2 regions of the Providencia alcalifaciens genome follow, and region 2 is predicted to be linked to the other one. Evidence: predicted binding sites of a transcription regulator. Region 2 holds the regulator's gene; the other holds the start of a gene.
The links. The regulator sigma-54, encoded in region 2, starts transcription at its own class of promoters, with help from an activator protein. The targets are predictions, from matches to a motif close to GTTGGCACANNTTTCGCTNT.
Positions count from the first base shown of each region.

Region 1 (7,062 bases), 970 kb from region 2:
TCAATAATATCGCCTATAAACTCAATGTTTCCATCAGCAGCAAATCCAGAATTAATAAATAAAAATCCTATGCCAATAGTTAGGGTTTTAAATGAAAGTGCTTTCATTTGATTATCTCCAAAAAACAATTATTGCATTATTATAATGCTCTCCTTATTATTTTAGATGATTTAATTGATATTCGCTTCTATTTTGGTGTGATTTTTTATTTGAATGTGTTTTTATCAATATTATATATTCAACATAAGATTGGTTTTGTTAATTTGACCTTTATTATTAACTATTTTTGTTATTAGTGATGTTTTTTGATGATCTTGATTTGATTGATTGCTGTTAAATGATTTCATTATTGGTTTTGAATATGAAACCAATAATGAAATAAGAGTGATAAAATGGAATAATTTTAATTTGTTAATCTTCTATTCCAAGTTCTTTTAATTTACGTGTTAAGGTATTCCTTCCCCAGCCTAATAAGCGAGCCGCCTCTTGCTTATGTCCATGAGTATATTTTAGGGCACAATTGAGCATTGTTTTTTCGAGTAATGGCATGGCATCATTAAATAAATCTTGCTTGCCTTCGTTTAAAGCAGACTCAGTCCATTTTTCTAATAGATCAAACCAAGTAAGGTCAGGATCATAAGGATGGATGGAGGATGACGCAGGATCTTTCGCTAACTTGTTGGATTCTTGCTTATTAAACAGATCGCTCGGTAAATCTTGTGGAAGTACCTCTTGGCTGGCTGCCATCACGGTTAACCAACGGCAGACGTTCTCCAATTGACGTACATTTCCCGACCAAGAATAGCGTTGAAGAATTTTAATGCTGTCAGGATGCAGAACTTTGCTTTCTACCCCTAACTCTTTGGCGGTATTTTGCAAAAAGTAATGGGCGAGGCGAGGAATATCTTCAACGCGTTCACGTAATGGCGGAAGCTGCACGCGGATTACGTTCAGTCGATGGAATAAGTCTTCGCGGAATAATCCGTCTTCCACACGCTTTTCTAAGTTTTGATGCGTTGCGGCGATAATCCGCACATCGACCTTAACAGGGGTATAGCCACCAATTCGGTAAAATTGCCCTTCAGCCAGTACCCGCAATAAGCGCGTTTGCACATCCAGAGGCATGTCGCCGATTTCATCAAGAAATAAGGAACCTCGATTTGCTTGCTCAAAACGTCCTTGGCGAACTTGGGATGCACCGGTAAAAGCGCCTTTTTCGTGACCAAATAGCTCGGATTCAATTAAATCTTTTGGAATAGCCGCCATATTTAAGGCGATAAACGGTTCATTCGCGCGTGGGCTGTGTTGATGCAACGCGTGGGCAACTAGCTCTTTACCTGTACCGGATTCCCCGTTGATAAGCACACTAATCGAGGAGCGGGAAAGACGCCCAATAATTCGATACAGCTCCTGCATGGCAGGGGCTTCACCGATCATCGTAGACGAAATGACGGGAGCCTGTAGTTTATCACTTGCTGCACTATTTTGTTCACGGATATGGTTTTGCTCACGACTGTGGTTCAGCGCTCGCTCAACTAAAGCGACGGTTTCGTCGATATCAAAAGGCTTAGGGAGATAGTCAAAGGCACCAGATTGATAAGCATTTACGGCGGCATCTAAATCTGAGTGTGCGGTCATGATGATAATCGGCAGTAATGGGTGAGACTGTTTTAGTTGGCTAAGCAAAGCAAGCCCGTCCATGCCCGGCATACGAATATCACAGAGCAATACGTCAGGGACGTCATTGTTGAGGGCGGCAAGTACCGCATCGGCGCTGTCAAAACAGGTGCAATTAAGTTCGGCACTGTTGAGCGCTCGCTCCAGTACCCAGCGGATTGAACTGTCATCATCAACAACCCAGATTTTTCCCTTCTGCATGGTTATCTCCTATTTTTTGATGGGTAGATAAATAGAAAACTCGGTATGACCCGGCCAACTGGTAAACTCAATTTTTCCCGCATGTTGATCCACTAAACTGCGTGCGATAGATAAGCCTAAACCGGTGCCATCAGGGCGACCGCTGACCATCGGGTAAAATAGCGTATCTTGAATAGCGAGTGGAATACCGGGGCCGTTATCTTCAATATCAATCCGTGCGGCGAGCCTATAGCGCTCTCCTTGCAGCATCACTTGAAATGCGGTGCGGGTGCGTAAAGTGATGGTGCCACCCGTCTCGCCAAGAGCTTGCAAGGCATTGCGGGTGATATTGAGCAGCACTTGCTCCACTTGGTCTGGATAGTATTCCAAATCAGGAAGGCTTGGGTCGTAATCACGAACCAGCGTGACATTGCCCGGTTTTTCTAATCCGACTAAACGCATCACATTTTCCACACTATGATGGATACTTTGCTCAGTTTTTGGTCCCGGATATTGAGGACCTAATAACCTATCGACTAAGGCTCGGAGGCGGTCGGCTTGCTCAATAATCACTTGGGTATATTCATTTAGCTGCGGGTCGGGCAGCGCCTTAGACAATAATTGCGCCGCGCCACGTAATCCCCCCAATGGGTTTTTGATTTCATGGGCAAGCCCACGGATCAATTCACGGGCAGCAAGCTGCTGAGCATTTTGCGCCAACTCTTGGCTAAGGCGTCGCTGGCTATCCAATTGGGACAGTTCGACAAGAATAAATTGGTCGGATAAAGGCTGAGCACTCAAAGACATCATGTGAGAATGGTTATTGAGCACCAGCGTCACTTCGTTTTCGGTAAAACTGTGACCGGTTTTGAGGCTATTAAGCATCTGCTCATCATTTAATGAACAATAGTTGAATAGCAAAGGAAGCGGGGTGCCATAGAGCTTACGTGGGCTTTGTGCCAAAATTTGTAAGGCCGCATGATTGGCATAATGGATGATTAAATCGTAATCCAGCACTAATACGCTGTTAATTAAGGAATCGAGGAGATGTTCGGGGACAGGTAAATGCTCGGCTTTCATGTAATATTGCTCCTGCACTATTTTGGTGCATTATACGTTATTTACTGATTAACCGATACGTCGAAGCCAATATTTGCTGTTTATCACTCGGTGCAGAGAAAAGGCCCCATCCAAAGATGGGGCAAGTGCTTCACGGCAACAAAGACTATCAGTGGAACGGCGTGTTACGCACTGTAGTACATTTCAAATTCGAGTGGGTGTGGTGCCATACGAACGCGTTGGATATCAGCACGCAGTAATTCGATGTAAGCGTCGATAGCGTCGTCAGTAAATACACCACCACGAGTTAAGAACTCACGGTTTTTATCCAGTTCAGCCAGTGCTTCTTCTAAAGAGCCCGCAACTGTTGGGATCTCTTTTGCTTCTTCTGGCGGTAAGTCGTACAGGTTTTTGTCCATTGCATCGCCTGGGTGGATCTTGTTGATGATGCCATCAAGACCTGCCATTAACTGAGCAGCAAACGCTAAGTATGGGTTAGCAGCAGGGTCTGGGAAGCGAACTTCGATACGACGCGCTTTGGTGCTTGCGACCACTGGGATACGGATAGAGGCAGAGCGGTTACGTGCAGAGTAAGCCAGCATTACAGGTGCTTCAAAACCTGGGACTAAACGCTTGTAGGAGTTAGTTGTTGGGTTAGTGAATGCGTTCAGTGCACGAGCGTGTTTGATGATACCACCGATGTAGTACAGCGCCATCTCAGATAACCCGCCGTATTTATCGCCAGCAAATAGGTTCACACCACCTTTAGATAAAGACATGTGGCAGTGCATACCGGAACCGTTATCACCAACTAATGGTTTTGGCATAAAGGTCGCAGTCTTGCCGTATGCGTGTGCAACGTTGTGGACAACGTATTTGTAAATTTGAGTCTCATCCGCTTTTTTGGTCATGGTATTAAAGCGAGTTGCAATTTCGTTTTGACCTGCAGTTGCCACTTCGTGGTGGTGAGCTTCAACCACTAAGCCCATCTCTTCCATCGTGGTACACATAGCTGAACGTAAATCTTGTGATGAGTCTACTGGTGGTACTGGGAAGTAACCGCCTTTTACTGCTGGACGGTGACCTTTGTTACCGCCTTCGTATTTAGTGCCAGTATTCCATGCGGCTTCGATATCATCGATGTGATAGTAGCTGCTGTGCATGCTGTTGCCGAAGCGAATGTCATCGAACACGAAAAATTCTGGTTCAGGCCCAAATAACACTATATCCGCAATGCCGCTAGAGCGCAGGAAATCTTCAGCGCGTTTAGAGATAGAGCGAGGGTCGCGATCGTAACCTTGCATAGTGCCTGGCTCTAAAATGTCGCAACGAATGATTAAGGTATTATCGGCGTAGAATGGGTCTAACATTGCGGTAGATGCATCTGGCATTAATACCATGTCAGACTCGTTAATGCCTTTCCAGCCACCGATGGATGAGCCATCAAACATTTGACCTTCTTCAAAGAAGTCTTCGTCAACTTGATGAGCAGGGATAGTGATGTGTTGCTCTTTACCTTTGGTATCAGTAAAACGCAGATCAATAAATCTTACATTGTGCTCTTCGATTAACGATAAAACATGTTTAGCGGACATTCTCGGCTCTCCTGGTCGGGTCTAATCAACTTACGCAGCAATTAAGGTGTGCATAAGTTGGTTTATCTGGCTTCGCAAGATTAATGATTATTTCATTAACAATATTGCAAGCTCTCTAGGGTTATATAAGCGAAAAGCGTGCCAACTTTTAAAATCATCGTAAATGGGGGTGATGACAAGAAGATGGCAATGATTAGGCTAAAAAACAGTCTATCACTGCGCTGTATTGGTGCAAGCAAAAGATTTATCGCACTAATATGGTGCAATTAAGGGCGGGAGAAACAAAAACGGCGCAGTGCCATTGATTGGCTCCACACCGTTGGTATGTTTAGAGATATAAAAAAGGTTTATTCGTCATTACTGTCAGTTAATAACGTATTCACTTCTTCAATTTGTTTGACCGCATCATTGATGATCGCCGCAATTTGATGAGTTTGCTCTTCATTTAATTGCTTGAGCACCATTTTATGGCGAAGCAGGGCTTTAAAACGGCTTACGGCCATTTCGATATCTTCCGATAAGTTGCTGCCTTGCTGTAACTCACGGGCTTTCGCTAATTTACGGGTGATAACGGCTTCAGTTTCTTTATTCTGTGCGAGGTGTTCAGCCCCTTCAGGAGTAATAGAGAAGCTTTTGCGATTACGCTCTACAATTTGGGATTCCAAAAAGCCTTGTTCTTCTAATAGCGTTAAGGTTGGATAGATGACACCGGGACTTGGTACATATAAGCCATTAGACGCTTCTTGGATATCTTTGATGATTTCATAGCCATAGCTTGGTTTTTTTGCCACTAAAGAGAGCACCATAATGTGCAGATCTCCATGGTCAAATAGGCGACGTAGGCCTTTGCCGCGCCCGCGACGACCCTCGCCGTGACAGCCTTCACCGCGTCCACGACCATGACGACCCTCGCCGTGGCAGCCTTCACCGCGTCCACGACCATGACGACCTTCGCCGTGACAGCCTTCACCATGTTCACGACCATGACGACCTTCGCCGTGGCAGCCTTCACCATGTTCACGACCATGACGACCTTCGCCGTGACAGCCTTCACCGTGTTCATGACCATGACGTTGTTCTTGGTGTTCGCCATTATGGCAGCAGCCACCGTGCCCTCGTTGATGTTCGTCATGATGTGAGGAGTAAACATGACGGCATTGATGTATTCTCATAGGAACCTCTGTTATTATTTCGATATATCTAAATTTCGTTTATAGGTTCACTTTATTCCGATATATCTAAACTGTCAAATTAGATATATCTAAATAATAAAAAATGCATTGAAATGAGTGATAGGCGAAGAAAGTTTATTTTTTATTCTTTTTTTCGGCTGCTAATATTTCCTTTTTAGCGTATTATCCTGCCACTTTGTGATTTTCTAGTGCTGATAATTGCTATTTTTTTGAGCATCTTTGCACGACGACGCAACTGAATGTTTTTTAGCTAAAAACTTTTTTAATAGTGATGGCTTTCACATTTATTCCACTTGTGTGGAAAAACGTGTAAAATAACAGCAAATTAACGTAGAAAGTATGCTTTGGGCATTACAACAACTCATAAAGCATATTCCTTTCCTGTCAATTAAACGGTAAAAATCCTTGTCAATTCAAAACTTAAGAAACATCGCCATCATCGCTCACGTTGACCATGGCAAGACAACACTGGTTGGTAAATTACTGCAACAGTCCGGTACTTTCGGTGAACGCGAAACTGTTGATGAGCGTGTTATGGACTCCAATGACCTGGAGAAAGAGCGTGGGATTACAATCCTTGCTAAAAACACCGCTATCCAATGGAATGGTTATCACATCAATATCGTAGACACCCCAGGCCACGCCGACTTTGGTGGTGAAGTTGAACGTGTTATGTCCATGGTTGACTGCGTTCTGCTGGTTGTTGATGCGATGGACGGCCCAATGCCACAAACTCGCTTCGTAACGCAAAAAGCGTTCGATCACGGTTTACGTCCAATTGTTGTTATCAACAAAGTTGACCGCCCAGGCGCGCGCCCGGATTGGGTTGTTGACCAAGTATTCGACTTATTCGTGAACTTAGGTGCAACGGATGAGCAATTAGATTTCCCAATCGTTTATGCTTCTGCATTAAACGGTATCGCAGGTCTTGAGCATACCGATATGGCTGAAGACATGACTCCACTGTACGAAGCTATCGTGGAACACGTTGAGCCACCAGCAGTTGATCTGGATGGTCCATTCCAGATGCAAGTTTCGCAGTTAGATTACAACAGCTACTTAGGTGTTATCGGTATCGGTCGCATCAAGCGTGGTATTGTTAAACCTAACCAACAAGTGACTGTTATCGACAGCGAAGGTAAGACTCGCAACGGTAAAATCGGTAAAGTTCTGACTCACTTAGGTTTAGAGCGTATTGATTCACAACAAGCTGAAGCAGGCGACATTGTTGCACTGACTGGTTTAGGTGAACTGAATATTTCTGACACTATCTGCCAAGTGGGTAACGTTGAAGCACTGCCTGCACTGGCGGTTGATGAGCCTACAGTTAGCATGTTCTACTGTGTTAACACCTCTCC
Region 1 covers NZ_OU659204.1:302,709-309,770, forward strand. Annotated here, with positions in the region: gene LDO73_RS01340 (fimbrial protein) at 1-107, opposite strand, end outside; gene glnG (nitrogen regulation protein NR(I)) at 412-1,878, opposite strand; gene glnL (nitrogen regulation protein NR(II)) at 1,888-2,937, opposite strand; gene glnA (glutamate--ammonia ligase) at 3,102-4,511, opposite strand; gene LDO73_RS01360 (helix-turn-helix transcriptional regulator) at 4,859-5,683, opposite strand; gene typA (ribosome-dependent GTPase TypA) at 6,110-7,062, shown strand, end outside.
Region 1: glnA (glutamate--ammonia ligase) is a predicted target of sigma-54. The motif match lies at 4,638-4,657, and genes of this name have one in related genera.

Region 2 (7,062 bases):
CCGTACATTATCTCGCTTATCACCGCGTAAATTGCCAACAATGAAAGCCCCCGTTATTTTTGCCTCAGAAGTGGCAACAGGGTTATTTGGTCATTTAGTTGGTGCTATCAGCGGCAGCAGCATTTACCGTAAATCATCATTCTTAATGGATAGCCTTGGCAAACAAATTTTACCAAGCTGGTTAACCATCAATGAGCAACCACACTTAATGGGCGGTTTAGCCTCATCCCCATTTGACAGTGAAGGTGTGCGCACCATCGAGCGCAATATTGTGGAAAATGGCGTTCTGCAAACATGGCTAATGACCAGTTATTCTGCACGTAAACTGGGACTGCAAAGCACGGGTCATGCGGGCGGGATCCATAACTGGCGCATTGAAGGGCAAGGCTTATCATTTGACGCTTTGTTGAAGCAAATGGGCACAGGTTTAGTGGTTACTGAGCTGATGGGGCAGGGTGTGAGTGGGATTACGGGGGATTATTCCCGTGGTGCATCTGGTTTTTGGGTAGAAAATGGCGAAATTCAGTATCCGGTGAGCGAAATTACTATTGCGGGTAATTTAAAGGATATGTGGATGAACATGGTGACTATCGCCGATGATATCGAAACGCGCAGCAATATTCAGTGTGGTTCTGTGTTGATCCCTGAAATGAGTATTGCAGGGCAGTAATTTGTAGTTATTCAATAAGCTCTAAATAGCAAAAAGGCACTCAATGAGTGCCTGAATACCGCCTGAAGACTAATGAGAGTTTCTTGATGGAAACTTTTTTCGGCTAGTCTTCTTTCTCTTGTTGAGCATCGCAACTAGCGATGGAACTCGCCAGCCGCTTCAGGTTGATAAACAATTTCTAACACACGAACACGGGTTTCTACGCCGTTTGGCAGTGCCCAGCTAATTTCGTCGTTAACATGTAAACCTAATAACGCTGCACCGATTGGTGCCATCACGGACAGTTGTTCTGCACTATCTTTGAGAGAGGCAGGATAAACCAGTGTGCGTGTGCGCTCTTCGTTACTGATTAAATCTAAGAAACGAACAGTGCTGTTCATCGTGACCACATCTGCAGGGATCTCTTGTGGAGAGACGATATCTGCGCGGTCTAATTCGTCGTTGAGTGCTTCAGCAACAGGCGTACCCGCGTAAGCGGCTTGCTCCATCAGTGCATCTAAGCGTTCTGCATCTAAATCATTGATAATAATTGTTGGCTTTGTCATACCACACTCCAATAGGGACATACAAAGCAAACACCCCCCACCCAGAAGGCAGGGGGTGTTTGCTAGAAAATAGATTATGTAAAATATTAGGCGCTATAGGCATTAAAGGGAAGAGATCGGGATCACGAACTCGGTGCCTATGCGTGTAAAACCGTGTATATCGCTCTGTTCGCTAAGATGTAATGAGTTGAACTACTCTTCGTCAAATCCACTTTCAAACAGTTTAATGATTGCGGATAACGCCAAATCTTCATCGGGTCCGCTAACCTCGATATCAATTTTACTACCTTGTTCCGAGTCTAACATCAACATCGCAATAACGCTATCCGCCTCGGCCTCAATTTGACTGTCATTTTTTAAAATGACTCTAGAGCTAAATTGTTTAACTAAATCATAGAGAAGCATCGCTGGTCTAGCATGCATACCAAGACGGTTTTTCAGTGTAATCGTCGCTTTGACGGTCATTGCTTGCGTTTTTCCAACGTTCTGTGGCGTGACTGGACGTTTTTCCCACGGGAGCGGAAATAATCAGCCAGCTGTTCTGCAACATATACCGAACGGTGTTTCCCTCCTGTACAGCCGATGGCGACGGTGAGATAGCTACGGTTATTGGTTTCTAACATCGGCAACCATAACTCTAAGTAACTACGAGTCTGGTAAATAAAGTTATGAACCTCTGTGTGTCTATCTAAGAAGGCCGCAACAGGACGATCTAAACCGGTCATTGGGCGCAGTTTAGGATCCCAGTGTGGGTTTGGTAAAAAGCGCACATCGAAAACGTAGTCAGCATCAATTGGGATACCGTGTTTGAAACCGAAGGACTCAAACACCATAGTCAGCTCGCGCTCGCGTTTGCCCATTAAGCGAGTTCTGAGCATTTCCGCTAATTCGTGCACTGACATTTCTGAGGTATCAATGACCAAGTCAGCACGGGAGCGTAGCGGCTCTAATAGCTCGTTTTCTTCATCGATGGCACTTTCTAAGGATAAATTTTTACTTGAAAGTGGGTGTAATCGACGGGTATCGCTGTAACGACGAATTAATGTGTTGCGATCCGCATCCAGAAATAGCAGTTGTGGGGAGAAGGTTGATGGCAGTTTATCAATCGCTTCTTCGAACACTTCTGGATTGTCGGGCATATTACGCACGTCAATGCTCACGGCCGCAGAAATATTGCGATCGGCAAGTGAATTAGCTAATTCCGGCAGTAAAACTACCGGAAGGTTATCCACACAATAGAAACCCATATCTTCCAGCGCGCGTAGGGCAACGGATTTTCCCGAACCGGAACGGCCGCTGACAATCATCAGCACCATGAGCTAACTCCCTTCTGTCTCTTAAGGATTTATATCTTAATGATCGATTTCTCACTGATCACACATTTCTAATTGATCAAACACGTCTGACTATTTTGCATTTTGCGGTGTTTTACGATACAGAATGAAAGAAATCATAACAATATCATTAGGCTGGCATCAACACATATTAGTTATTACTTACTCAATGATGATCTGGTATAACTCTTCGTCACTTTTCGCACTGCGCAGACGCTTACAGAATGTTTTGTCCGCTAATTTTTTAGCAATAAGAGACAAAGTATGTAAGTGAGTTTTACATTGATCCGATGGAACAAGTAATGCAAAAAGCAGATCAACAGGTTGGTTATCAATCGCATCAAACGCAATGGGTTCTTCTAAATGTAAAAACACGCCAGCGGCGCGTGCACTTTCGCCTTCATTGAGTTTGCCATGAGGGATTGCAATCCCACCACCAATACCCGTGGTGCCAACTTTTTCTCTGGTTAGTAACGCTTCAAATACCGTATTTTCCGGTAATTCCAACTCGGCGGCTGCTAACTCACTAATAATTTCTAATGCTCTCTTCTTACTGGTGCAAACTAAATTATTACGTGTGCAACTGGCAGATAAAACATCGCTTAATTGGATTTCTATATCACTATTCATTTTATTATTCACTTAGGACTACAAAACCAGATGATGTATGCCACCATCTGGTTCAGAACATTAATCAGTCAACGACTGGCTAAATGTATTAGTGTTGTCTCAGTTTTTCTTTATGTTTGGTTAATTGGCGTGACAGCTTATCAAGGAGTAAATCAAGTGCCGCGTACATATCGTCGTCTTCCGCTGATGCGTGAAGTTCTGCGCCGTTGAGTTGCAGGGTGGCTTCAGCAATTTGCTGAACTTTTTCCACTTTCAGAACAACTTGGATATTGTTAATACGATCAAACAATTGCTCTAATTTCTTGAGTTTTTTCTCAACCGTTTCGCGCAATGCCGGTGTAACTTCAATATTGTGTCCAGTAATCTGAAATTCCATACAATCTTCCTTATATTATTGGGTTAAACCAACTGTTTACGTTGATTTGATGGCGGAATAGATAATGACTCACGATACTTAGCAACAGTTCGACGAGCAACTTGTATACCTTGCTCTGCCAGCATACTCGTCAATTTACTGTCACTCAATGGTTTTGCAGGGTTTTCCGCAGCAACCAGCTTCTTCACCAGTGCACGAATCGCAGTGGAGGAGGCTTCTCCCCCAGTGTCCGTGCTGACGTGACTGGAGAAAAAATACTTCAACTCAAAAATGCCTCGTGGACTATGCAGGAATTTTTGGGTTGTCACACGGGAGATAGTCGATTCATGCATGTCCACCTGATAGGCAATGTCTGCCAAAATCATCGGTTTCATGTACTCTTCACCTAACTCAAAAAATTCTTGTTGTTGCTCAACAATACAGGTCGCCACTTTGAGTAATGTTTCATGGCGGCTCTCTAAGCTTTTAATCAGCCATTTCGCATCCTGCAAGTGGCTGCGAATATATTGCGTGTCACTTTCGCTGGCTGAATTATTTGCCATTGAAGCATAATGATTATTGATGCTTAACTTAGGGATGCTATCTGTATTTAACTCAACTTGCCAGTGCCCACCGACTTTTTTCACCAGCACATCGGGAATAACATATTCCGATTCACCCGTATTGATTGACTGCCCTGGTTTGGGATTTAGCGTGAGGATCAGGTCAATTGCCGTTTTCAGTGCATCTTCTTTTAAGCGGGTCAGTTTGCTCAGTTGACGAAAATCACGATTTGCCAGTAAATCAATATGATTACTAATAATCAGTCTAGCTTCTTGTAGGCCAATTGTCTCTTTTGGGTATAAAGAGAGCTGAGTCAGCAAACACTCTTTGAGATCCTGTGCAGCTACCCCTAATGGGTCAAAATGCTGAATACGTTTTAAAACGGCAACCACCTCTTCTAAGGTGATATCGGGGTCATCAATCCCTTCGTGGATCTCGCTGATTGAGCTTGTGAGATAGCCTGAATCATCAATCGAATCGATAATTGAGGTTGCAATCGCGCGGTCGGTATCGGTAAACGGAGTCAGATCCGCTTGCCAGATTAGATAATCTTGCAGTGTTTGGGTGGTTTCCCCTTGGTAAACAGGAAGTTCATCGAAGCTGTAGTCGTTACTCGTTCCTGAGGGGGTGCCTGCCGTATAGATTTCATCCCAATCAGCATCTAGCGGAAGCTCATCGGGCATATCCGCTTTTTCAAGGGCATCTTTGGTATCGATTTCGCTGCTGTCAGTGTCGTTGCTTAGGCTATCTAAATTTTCTTGCTCAGAGGATGATTCTTCTTGTTCGAGCAAAGGGTTGGTTTCAAGGGCGAGTTGAATTTCTTGTTGAAGCTCAAGTGTGGATAATTGCAACAGGCGGATGGCCTGTTGCAATTGAGGCGTCATTGCAAGTTGTTGACTGATTCTGAGCTGCAAACTTTGCTTCATGAATGTGCTTTATTCTCCATTACCGCTTACACAACCAATATCATGACAACCAACAAGACAAATACTACAGTCTAAAGCCTTCACCCAAATAAACTCGTTTCACTTGCTCGTTTTCAAGGATCATCTCCGGCGAGCCGTGAGCAATCAAGTGCCCTTGGCTGACAATGTAAGCACGTTCACAAACATCGAGAGTTTCACGGACGTTATGGTCGGTGATTAATACGCCTAGCCCATAGTCGCGCAAGTGTTGGATGATTTTTTTGATATCCAAAACGGAAATCGGGTCAACCCCAGCAAACGGCTCATCTAACAGGATAAATTTTGGATTAGCAGCGAGGGCGCGTGCAATTTCCACACGGCGACGTTCACCACCAGACAGTGACTGACCTACGCTATCACGCAAGTGGGTAATATTGAACTCTTCCATCAGCTCTTCAGCGCGCTCTTTGCGCTGTTGTGAGGTTAAGTCTGGGCGAATTTCTAACACTGCCATCAGGTTGTCATACACGCTGAGGCGGCGGAAAATAGACGCTTCTTGAGGGAGGTAGCCAATACCACGACGAGCGCGCTCATGCAGAGGCAGTAAGCTAATATCTTCCCCATCAATTAAAATTTTACCAGCATCCCGCTGAACAATGCCGACTACCATATAAAAAGTGGTCGTTTTACCCGCACCGTTAGGGCCTAAGAGACCGACGATTTCCCCTGATTTCACTTCAAGGCTGACGTCAGTGACTACGCTGCGTTTTTTATAGGATTTCGCCAGATTCTCTGCGGTTAGTGTTGCCATAACAATTATTTACTCTTACTTGTTGATGAACCCTGCGCTGCTGGGCCTTTCTCTTGTAACTGTGCTGGTAATAAGACAGTCGTCACGCGCTTGCCTTTATCGCTGAACGCTTCCATTTTTTGCGTTGGAACGACGTAAGTGATCTTATCACCTTTGATATTGCTATCGAGCTGCTCAAGGTAGGCATCACCCGTTAATGTAACCAGCTGCTGATCGACTTCATAACGCGCTTTGGACGCGTGACCTTTAATTGGCTTGCCATCGTCTTGTAACTGGAAGAAAGTCACTGGCGTACCAAATGCTTCAATGACGATTTTATCGGAATCGCTGCTTGGACGCGTCACAACAACTTTGTTGGCACGAATATCAATGGAACCTTGCTTGATAACAACGTCATCAGTAAATGTGGTGATATTTTTTTCTAAATCAAGAGATTGCTTAACCGAGTTAATGGTCATCGGTTGTTGGGTATCTGTTTTCAGTGCCATTGCCGGTAGGCTAAGGGCCAAAATTGCACTTGCAACAGCCCCTTGAATAAAACTTTTCTTAGTTACTTGATTCATTGTGTTGCTCTTTTGGTTGTAACTCATAGTGAGTTTTAACATCTTCAATTAATTCAGCGGTTCTTGTACGAAGGTTCCCCTTCATTTTCAAGCCCGTTGAATTTAGCCCGTGTCCGATAATGGTAACTTTATCGTCAGATGAAACATCTTGTGTGACTAGATTGACCACTGCATTATCTGTGGTAATACGCTGGATTTGAGGCTCAGGGGTCAAACTGTTAACTTGAACATCGCTATACAGGTAGAGCACGCGCTCTTTGGTTAATCTTGCTTTAATGGATTTCACCGTCCAAGTCGGCATACCCGCATCGTTATAAGTGGTTAATACCGGATTGGTAAACCATGTGATTTTCCCATCGGTATAATTATCAACTTTGCTCGCTGCGAGTTTATAGGCTAAATCCCCTGCGGGATTATAGACGAAAGTCACCGAATCATCAGTTTGATAATTAGGTTTCCCGTCATTGATTTCTGTTGTTAATGGTTTGGAGTCGTCGTAAACCGAAAAGTTCCAACCAATTAGCCCCAGTACAATGAGGGATAAAACAATGATTAACCACTTTTTTGCGTTGCTCATGAATGATATCTATTCTTTAAATCGACAAGCCTTTAGCTTCTTCCAGTTTATCTTGGGATAACAAAATAAGGTCGCAAAGTTCACGTACTGCACCTTTTCCGCCACCAA
Region 2 covers NZ_OU659204.1:3,264,578-3,271,639, reverse strand. Annotated here, with positions in the region: gene pmbA (metalloprotease PmbA) at 1-670, shown strand, start outside; gene rnk (nucleoside diphosphate kinase regulator) at 805-1,215, opposite strand; gene npr (PTS phosphocarrier protein NPr) at 1,408-1,680, opposite strand; gene rapZ (RNase adapter RapZ) at 1,677-2,531, opposite strand; gene ptsN (PTS IIA-like nitrogen regulatory protein PtsN) at 2,712-3,179, opposite strand; gene hpf (ribosome hibernation promoting factor) at 3,268-3,555, opposite strand; gene rpoN (RNA polymerase factor sigma-54) at 3,579-5,024, opposite strand; gene lptB (LPS export ABC transporter ATP-binding protein) at 5,089-5,814, opposite strand; gene lptA (lipopolysaccharide ABC transporter substrate-binding protein LptA) at 5,820-6,377, opposite strand; gene lptC (LPS export ABC transporter periplasmic protein LptC) at 6,361-6,954, opposite strand; gene kdsC (3-deoxy-manno-octulosonate-8-phosphatase KdsC) at 6,971-7,062, opposite strand, start outside.